One region of the Salinivibrio sp. ML323 genome, then DNA from elsewhere that is predicted to be linked to it. Evidence: predicted binding sites of a transcription regulator. Region 1 holds the regulator's gene; each other region holds the start of a gene.
The links. Region 1 encodes CRP, which controls carbon source genes, mostly activating them, when cyclic AMP is high. Its sites were predicted from a motif close to TGTGANNNNNNTCACA; they were not measured.
Positions count from the first base shown of each region.

Region 2: a site for CRP is predicted at 1,152-1,167, ahead of malT (HTH-type transcriptional regulator MalT). Genes of this name have one in related genera too.
Region 3: a site for CRP is predicted at 1,289-1,304, ahead of BZG13_RS01180 (CTP synthase). Genes of this name have one in related genera too.

Region 1 is NZ_MUES01000006.1:15,126-17,401, forward strand. It holds gene BZG13_RS05865 (phosphoribulokinase) at 1-799, shown strand, start outside; gene crp (cAMP-activated global transcriptional regulator CRP) at 1,049-1,681, shown strand; gene BZG13_RS05875 (hypothetical protein) at 1,812-2,276, shown strand, end outside.
Region 2 is NZ_MUES01000018.1:45,694-47,969, forward strand. It holds gene malT (HTH-type transcriptional regulator MalT) at 1-1,000, opposite strand, end outside; gene BZG13_RS10940 (glycogen/starch/alpha-glucan phosphorylase) at 1,507-2,276, shown strand, end outside.
Region 3 is NZ_MUES01000001.1:253,418-255,693, forward strand. It holds gene relA (GTP diphosphokinase) at 1-389, shown strand, start outside; gene mazG (nucleoside triphosphate pyrophosphohydrolase) at 440-1,237, shown strand; gene BZG13_RS01180 (CTP synthase) at 1,389-2,276, shown strand, end outside.

The DNA.
Region 1 (2,276 bases):
CTTCCGAAAGATGTTCCAGATGATGAACATCAAAGCGGCCTGGCTAGAAGGGGATAGCTTTCATCGCTTTACCCGTCCTGAAATGGACGTCGAGATCCGTAAAGCACGTGAACAAGGCAAACATATCAGCTACTTTGGCCCCACGGCCAACGATTTCCCGCGGCTAGAGCAGTTTTTCCGTGAGTATGGTGAGCAAGGCACCGGGAAATATCGCCGCTATTTACATACCTTTGATGAAGCGGTGCCCTATAACCAAATGCCTGGCACCTTCACGCCATGGCAAGACTTAGCCGACAATACCAATGTATTGTTTTACGAGGGACTGCACGGCGGAGTGGTCGATGGTGATGTCAATGTTGCACAGCATGTCGATCTCTTGATTGGAATGGTGCCGATCGTCAACCTAGAGTGGATTCAAAAATTTGTCCGCGATACGCGCGATAGAGGCCACTCTCGTGAGGCGGTGACCGACTCGATTGTGCGCTCAATGGATGATTACCTGCACTACATCACCCCGCAGTTTTCTCGTACCCATATCAACTTTCAACGCGTGCCGACGGTAGATACCTCAAACCCATTAAATGCCAAAGGGATCCCGTCTTTGGATGAAAGTTTTGTGGTGATCCGCTTTCGTGGAATGAAAAACGTCGACTTCCCTTATCTGTTGCAAATGATCACTGGGTCGTTTATGTCACGGCATAACACCTTAGTGGTACCGGGAGGAAAAATGGGCTTTGCGATGGAATTGATCATCCGTCCATTGATCCAACAATTGATAGAAAAAGGCAAGATTGGCTAAGGCGTAGCGCATCCATGATGTATTACTTCTCAAGCCGTGATCTTAGCCACGTTTTTGCCAGATTTTTAGGCGGTTGGCCTAGATCAAAATCAAGAAATCACCAACAAAAAAAGATACACTCTTGTTAACATACAGTGAGCTTGTAGCCCGCGTTCAGACTTCGTATTCTGTGCAATGATCTGATGGGTTACCCCTCAGACAAAGATAGGACGTTGTTGCCGGGCAACACATGCAGAGGAAATAAGTTATATGGTTCCAGGAAAACCTCAAACAGACCCTACACTCGAGTGGTTCCTTTCACATTGTCATATTCATAAGTATCCGTCTAAAAGCACGCTTATCCATGCAGGTGAGAAGGCGGAGACCTTGTATTACATCGTGAAAGGGTCTGTGGCCGTACTGATCAAAGATGAAGAAGGCAAGGAAATGATCCTGTCTTACCTTAACCAAGGTGACTTCATTGGTGAGCTCGGACTTTTCGAAGAAGACCAGGAGCGCACTGCTTGGGTGCGCGCTAAATCACCGTGTGAAGTGGCAGAAATTTCGTTTAAGAAGTTCCGCCAGCTCATTCAAGTGAATCCTGACATCTTAATGCGCCTGTCTTCACAAATGGCGCGTCGTTTGCAGGTAACGAGCCAAAAGGTCGGGGATCTCGCCTTCCTGGACGTCACAGGCCGCATCGCGCAAACCTTGTTGAACTTGGCTAAACAGCCGGATGCCATGACTCACCCTGATGGTATGCAAATTAAGATCACCCGTCAGGAAATTGGCCAAATCGTCGGCTGTTCGCGTGAAACCGTGGGACGTATCCTCAAAATGCTGGAAGAGCAAAACCTCATTTCCGCACACGGTAAAACCATCGTGGTATACGGCACACGCTAATTGCGCCGCTCTCTGTATCACCAACCGACGCCCTGGCGTCGGTTTTTTTATCTCCGCTTTCTGGCAAGCGTCTGGATAACTTCTACACTCAAAACGATATGGTTAACATAAAACTAACAAGGTATCGTTTATGAAAAAACTCATGGTTTCTCTCACCGCCTTGGCGCTCTCTGTGTTTTCAGCCCATGCCGTGTCCAATACCACAATTGTGCACCCCGAGCCACGCGCTGGGTCGGCGCTTGATCTCTATGCCATTGAGCTGATTGAGTTTCTTGCCGAAAAATCAGGAGAGCCTGTCACCTTGCAAGCTTTTGACGGCCAAATTGGCTCTCAGTCTCGTAAGGTGGAAATGCTCAAGCAAGGCAAGCTCACTATCGACTGGCTGGGTGCCGACCGCACGCTGGAATCTGAACTGATCCCCATTCGCTATCCCGTGTTTCGTGGTCTACTCGGCCATCGCCTGTTTATTACCAACCAAGCCACGGAGCCCCAACTCGCTCAGATAAGTAGCGCGGGTGATTTGCAGTCTCTTACTATGATTCAGGGACAGGGCTGGGCCGACGTCAAGGTGCTCAACTCAGCGGGATTTCGCGTA
Region 2 (2,276 bases), on a different contig from region 1:
CTTGGCGCTCGTGGGCCAAAAACTCCGCGAATAAATGGTGAAACCGGAACCAGTTGTTATCCCCCTCAAGCGGATAGATAAACAAGCCATAGCGATTGAGTGACTCAAGCATACCCAGCGCATCTTCTCGCTCGGTCAAGGCGAAAACCAGTTCATCATTGAACATTTCTAACACTGAGACCTTCATCAGAAACTGACGTGTCTCCGTGTCAAGCAAGTCGAAGACTTCTTCCGCTAGATAGTCCCAAAGATGGGCATGGTTAAATTCTGCACACGAGGCGGCGCTTTGAATTAGCGTGCGTTTTTGGTGCTGCGCTTGAATGGCGATCAGTTGCAGCGCGGATGGCCAACCTTCGACGTAGGTACATAAGGCATTCGCGGTCGATTCATCGACGCCATCGTCGATACGTTGGTTGAAAAACCGGGTTGTCTCTTCGTTATCGAACGCGAGAAGCTCGTTGCCTATCTCGATCATCAGGTCTCGCACGCGTAAGTTCGCGGTGCCCAGTGGTGGGTTAGCGCGTGACGTCACCACTAACGTGAGGTTCTCTGGCATGTGCTTGATGAAAAAGCGCATCGCTTCATGGATTTCTTCGTTATCAACCAGTTGATAGTCGTCCAGCACCAAATAGCTGGTGGCGTGAAACCCGGCCAGTTCGGCAAAAACATCAGACAAGAGCGCACGAAGTGATGAGAATTGGCGTTTTTCCGCCAGTTTTATCGTATTGGCGCAGCCTTCTTGGGTGGCTTGGTGCAACGCTTGTAATAAATAGTTTATGAAGCGAAAGCTGTCGTTATCACTGTCATCAATGCTAAACCAACCGACATTGGGTTGATCGGCGAGCCACTGGGCAGCCATGGTGGTTTTGCCATAACCGGCCGGAGAGCGAAACAGCACCAGCTTATAGTGGGGGGCTTGTTGTAAAATATCGAGCACTCGCGGGCGCAATATCGCGTTATAAAGCCGTCCAGGCCGAGTCAGCTTTGATGGGATCCACATAAGACACTGTCCTTCACTACAAATGCGGTGCGTCATCTTTGGTGCGCACCTCTGTCCTGATTGCAGTGTATGTAACTTCAAAGACACAAACTATGATCTATCCCTGATCTCTTAACGGGTGCCCTAATTTAGTGCAACTACGCCTTATAATTGTGATAAATGTCACTCAATTGCCTTTTTCTTGGCTTTTTTTATCGTCGGTGTACACATTCATGTTGGTTTGTCAGGGTTTAATTTGCGCTAGCGCACAAAAATCACCAAAAGCTAGACGGTTTTTTTCATCGCCGGCTTAGACAGGCTTTTGTCTCATAGCGTGATGAAGATCACCAGTCAGTGGGCTGTGCTTCATTTTGATGAGAGCCCGCTCACTGTTGATGTGTGACCTGGCTCTCTACGCCCTGTGGTCTCCTCCTTTGATGAGAACGACGTGGGAGGATGTTTGCCGTGCTCGGGTTGGGCAGGATGACTAACCATCAAGGTTTCATTCCATTATCGAGAGCAACGACATGACACCAAAACAGCAACATGCGTTTGATAAAAGTGCGTTTAAAATCAGTATGGTTCAACACTTAACCCAGCTAGGTCACGCACCAGATACTGCTCAACTGCGTGATTGGTACCTCGCGCTTGGCCGCGCATTAGCCGAACACACGACGAGTGACTTGGTGGCCACTGAACACGATCAAGCTATTAAACAAGCGAAAAGTGTTAACTATTTATCCCTCGAGTTTTTGATTGGTCGTTTAACCGGGAACAACCTGATTAGCATGGGCTTGTACGATGCTATCGCCGATGCCGTGAGTGAGCTTGGGCTTGGGTTAACGGATTTACTCGAACAAGAGCGTGATCCGTCTCTGGGTAATGGCGGCTTGGGACGTCTGGCGGCCTGTTTTATGGACTCTTTGGCGGCACAGCAGTATCCGGCAGTGGGTTACGGATTACATTATGAATATGGGCTTTTCCGTCAGTCTTTTCATGAAGGGGCGCAGCAAGAGGCTCCTGATGCATGGCGCGAACCGGAAGGCTACCCATGGGAACTGGTACGTCCTGAATTATCCCAAATTATCGGCTTTTATGGTCATGTTGAGGTCGTTGAAGAAGCAGGGCATACCTATCGCCAATGGGTGCCAAGCTTGAAAATCCAGGCAATGCCTTGGGACTTACCCATTGTCGGTTACCAAAGTAACACCGTTTATCCATTGCGTTTGTGGGAAGGTCGAGCACTGACACCGTTCGCGCTTGATGCTTTTAATGCGGGCGAGTATACCCATGCGCA
Region 3 (2,276 bases), on a different contig from region 1:
AGCCACTACCGGGTGATGAGATCAAAGGTTTTGTTACTCAAGGGCGAGGCATTTCTGTGCACCGCGCTGACTGTGAGCAACTCAACGAACTGAGTCACCACGCGCCCGAGCGCATTATTGCCACGGTTTGGGGCAAAGGGCACATTGGCCAATACCATGTGCGGATCCGCTTATCTGCCAATGAGCGCACCGGGTTGGTGAAAGATATTAATACCGTGCTCAGCAATGAAAAAGCACGCGTAGCGGGCATGCAAAGTCGCGTGGATTACAAAAAGCAAATGTCTATCATGGATTTTGATTTGGAAATCTCCGATCTCGACACCCTGAGCCGCGTGGTTAACCGGCTTGAACAAGTGAAAGATGTGGTTGAGGCTAAACGTCTTCGCTAATTATTTCTCGCCCTGTCTCGACAGGGCGTTTTTTTAGAAGGAATGCTTTTATGGCTCCTATCGAGCAATTACTGACCATTATGGCTACCTTACGTGATCCCGACAAAGGTTGTGATTGGGACAACGCGCAACACTTCGCCTCCATCGTGCCGCATACGCTAGAAGAAGCCTATGAAGTGGCGGATGCGATTGAGCGTGAAAACTGGTCAGACCTAAAAGATGAGCTCGGTGACTTACTTTTTCAAATTGTGTTCTACAGTCAATTGGGGCGGGAAGAAAACCAATTTGACTTTGAGGATGTGGTGCGCGGCATTTGCGACAAACTCATCCGTCGTCATCCTCATGTTTTTGGTCCCAAAGATGCGCAGGGACAGCCCTTAATGGCTGCAGACTGGGAAGGCATCAAAGCGCAAGAGCGCGCCGAGAGCGCAGCCTCTATGCAACCGCAAAGTGTGCTGGATGGGGTGACTCAAGGACTACCCGCTCTAACAAGAGCGTACAAATTGCAAAAGCGTTGTGCACGAGTGGGCTTTGATTGGCCGACGGTGGCCCCTGTGATAGATAAAGTGCAGGAAGAGATTGAAGAGGTTGAGCAAGAACTGGCGCAAGCCTCTGTTGATCAGGCGCGTGTGGATGAAGAAGTCGGGGATTTGTTATTCGCGGTGGTGAATTTGGCTCGCCACCTAGGGACAGATGCCGAGCAAGCCCTACGCCGTGCCAACCAAAAGTTTGAAGCTCGCTTTCGTGGTGTTGAAAAGCACTTACGTGATAATGAAAAAAATATTCAACAATGTCAGCTAGATGAACTAGAATCGGCATGGCAGGCCGTCAAAAAGGCGAATAAGTAAATATCCTGTAATTGGCATAATTGATTTGTGACAATTAAAAACACTAGGGTGTGTGGTAGCTTTCACATTGTGGGAGTCAGTGGGGTCTGGTATCATAATATCCCGTCCAGAACTTCATTAATTTCCTCTAAATCCAACTCTCAGGTTTAGCATGACGACGAACTACATTTTTGTTACGGGCGGTGTTGTATCCTCCCTCGGTAAGGGTATTGCTGCAGCCTCATTAGCAGCCATTCTTGAAGCGCGTGGCCTCAACGTCACCATCATGAAACTCGACCCTTATATTAACGTGGATCCAGGGACAATGAGCCCTACCCAGCACGGGGAAGTATTCGTCACGGAAGACGGCGCAGAGACCGACCTTGACCTCGGTCACTATGAGCGCTTTATTCGCACCAAAATGACCAAGCGTAATAACTTTACCTCTGGTCGTGTGTATGCGGATGTACTGCGCAAAGAGCGCCGTGGAGATTACCTGGGAGCTACCATTCAGGTGATTCCGCACATCACCAATTCAATCAAAGACCGCATCATCGCCGGTGGTGAAGGTCACGATATTGCGATTGTGGAAATCGGCGGTACCGTCGGTGATATAGAGTCGCTGCCATTTTTGGAAGCGATTCGCCAGCTGACGGTTGAGGTTGGCCGCGAGCGTGCGATGTTTATGCACCTGACTCTGGTGCCTTATCTGGCGGCAGCAGGTGAAGTGAAAACCAAGCCGACTCAGCATTCGGTAAAAGAACTACTCTCAATTGGTATCCAGCCTGATGTGCTGGTATGTCGTAGTGAGCGTCCGATCCCGGCTAATGAGCGCGCAAAAATTGCGCTGTTCTGTAATGTGGCAGAAAAAGCCGTGATCACCATGAAAGACGTAGATTCTATCTACAAAATCCCATCACTTATTCGCTCTCAAGGCCTGGATGATCTGGTTTGTAATCGTTTTGGCATTGAAGCGGCGGAAGCTGACCTGTCAGAGTGGGAGCAAGTTAGCTACGAAGAAGCCAATCCTATGGGCGAAGTGACCATTGGTATGGTGGGC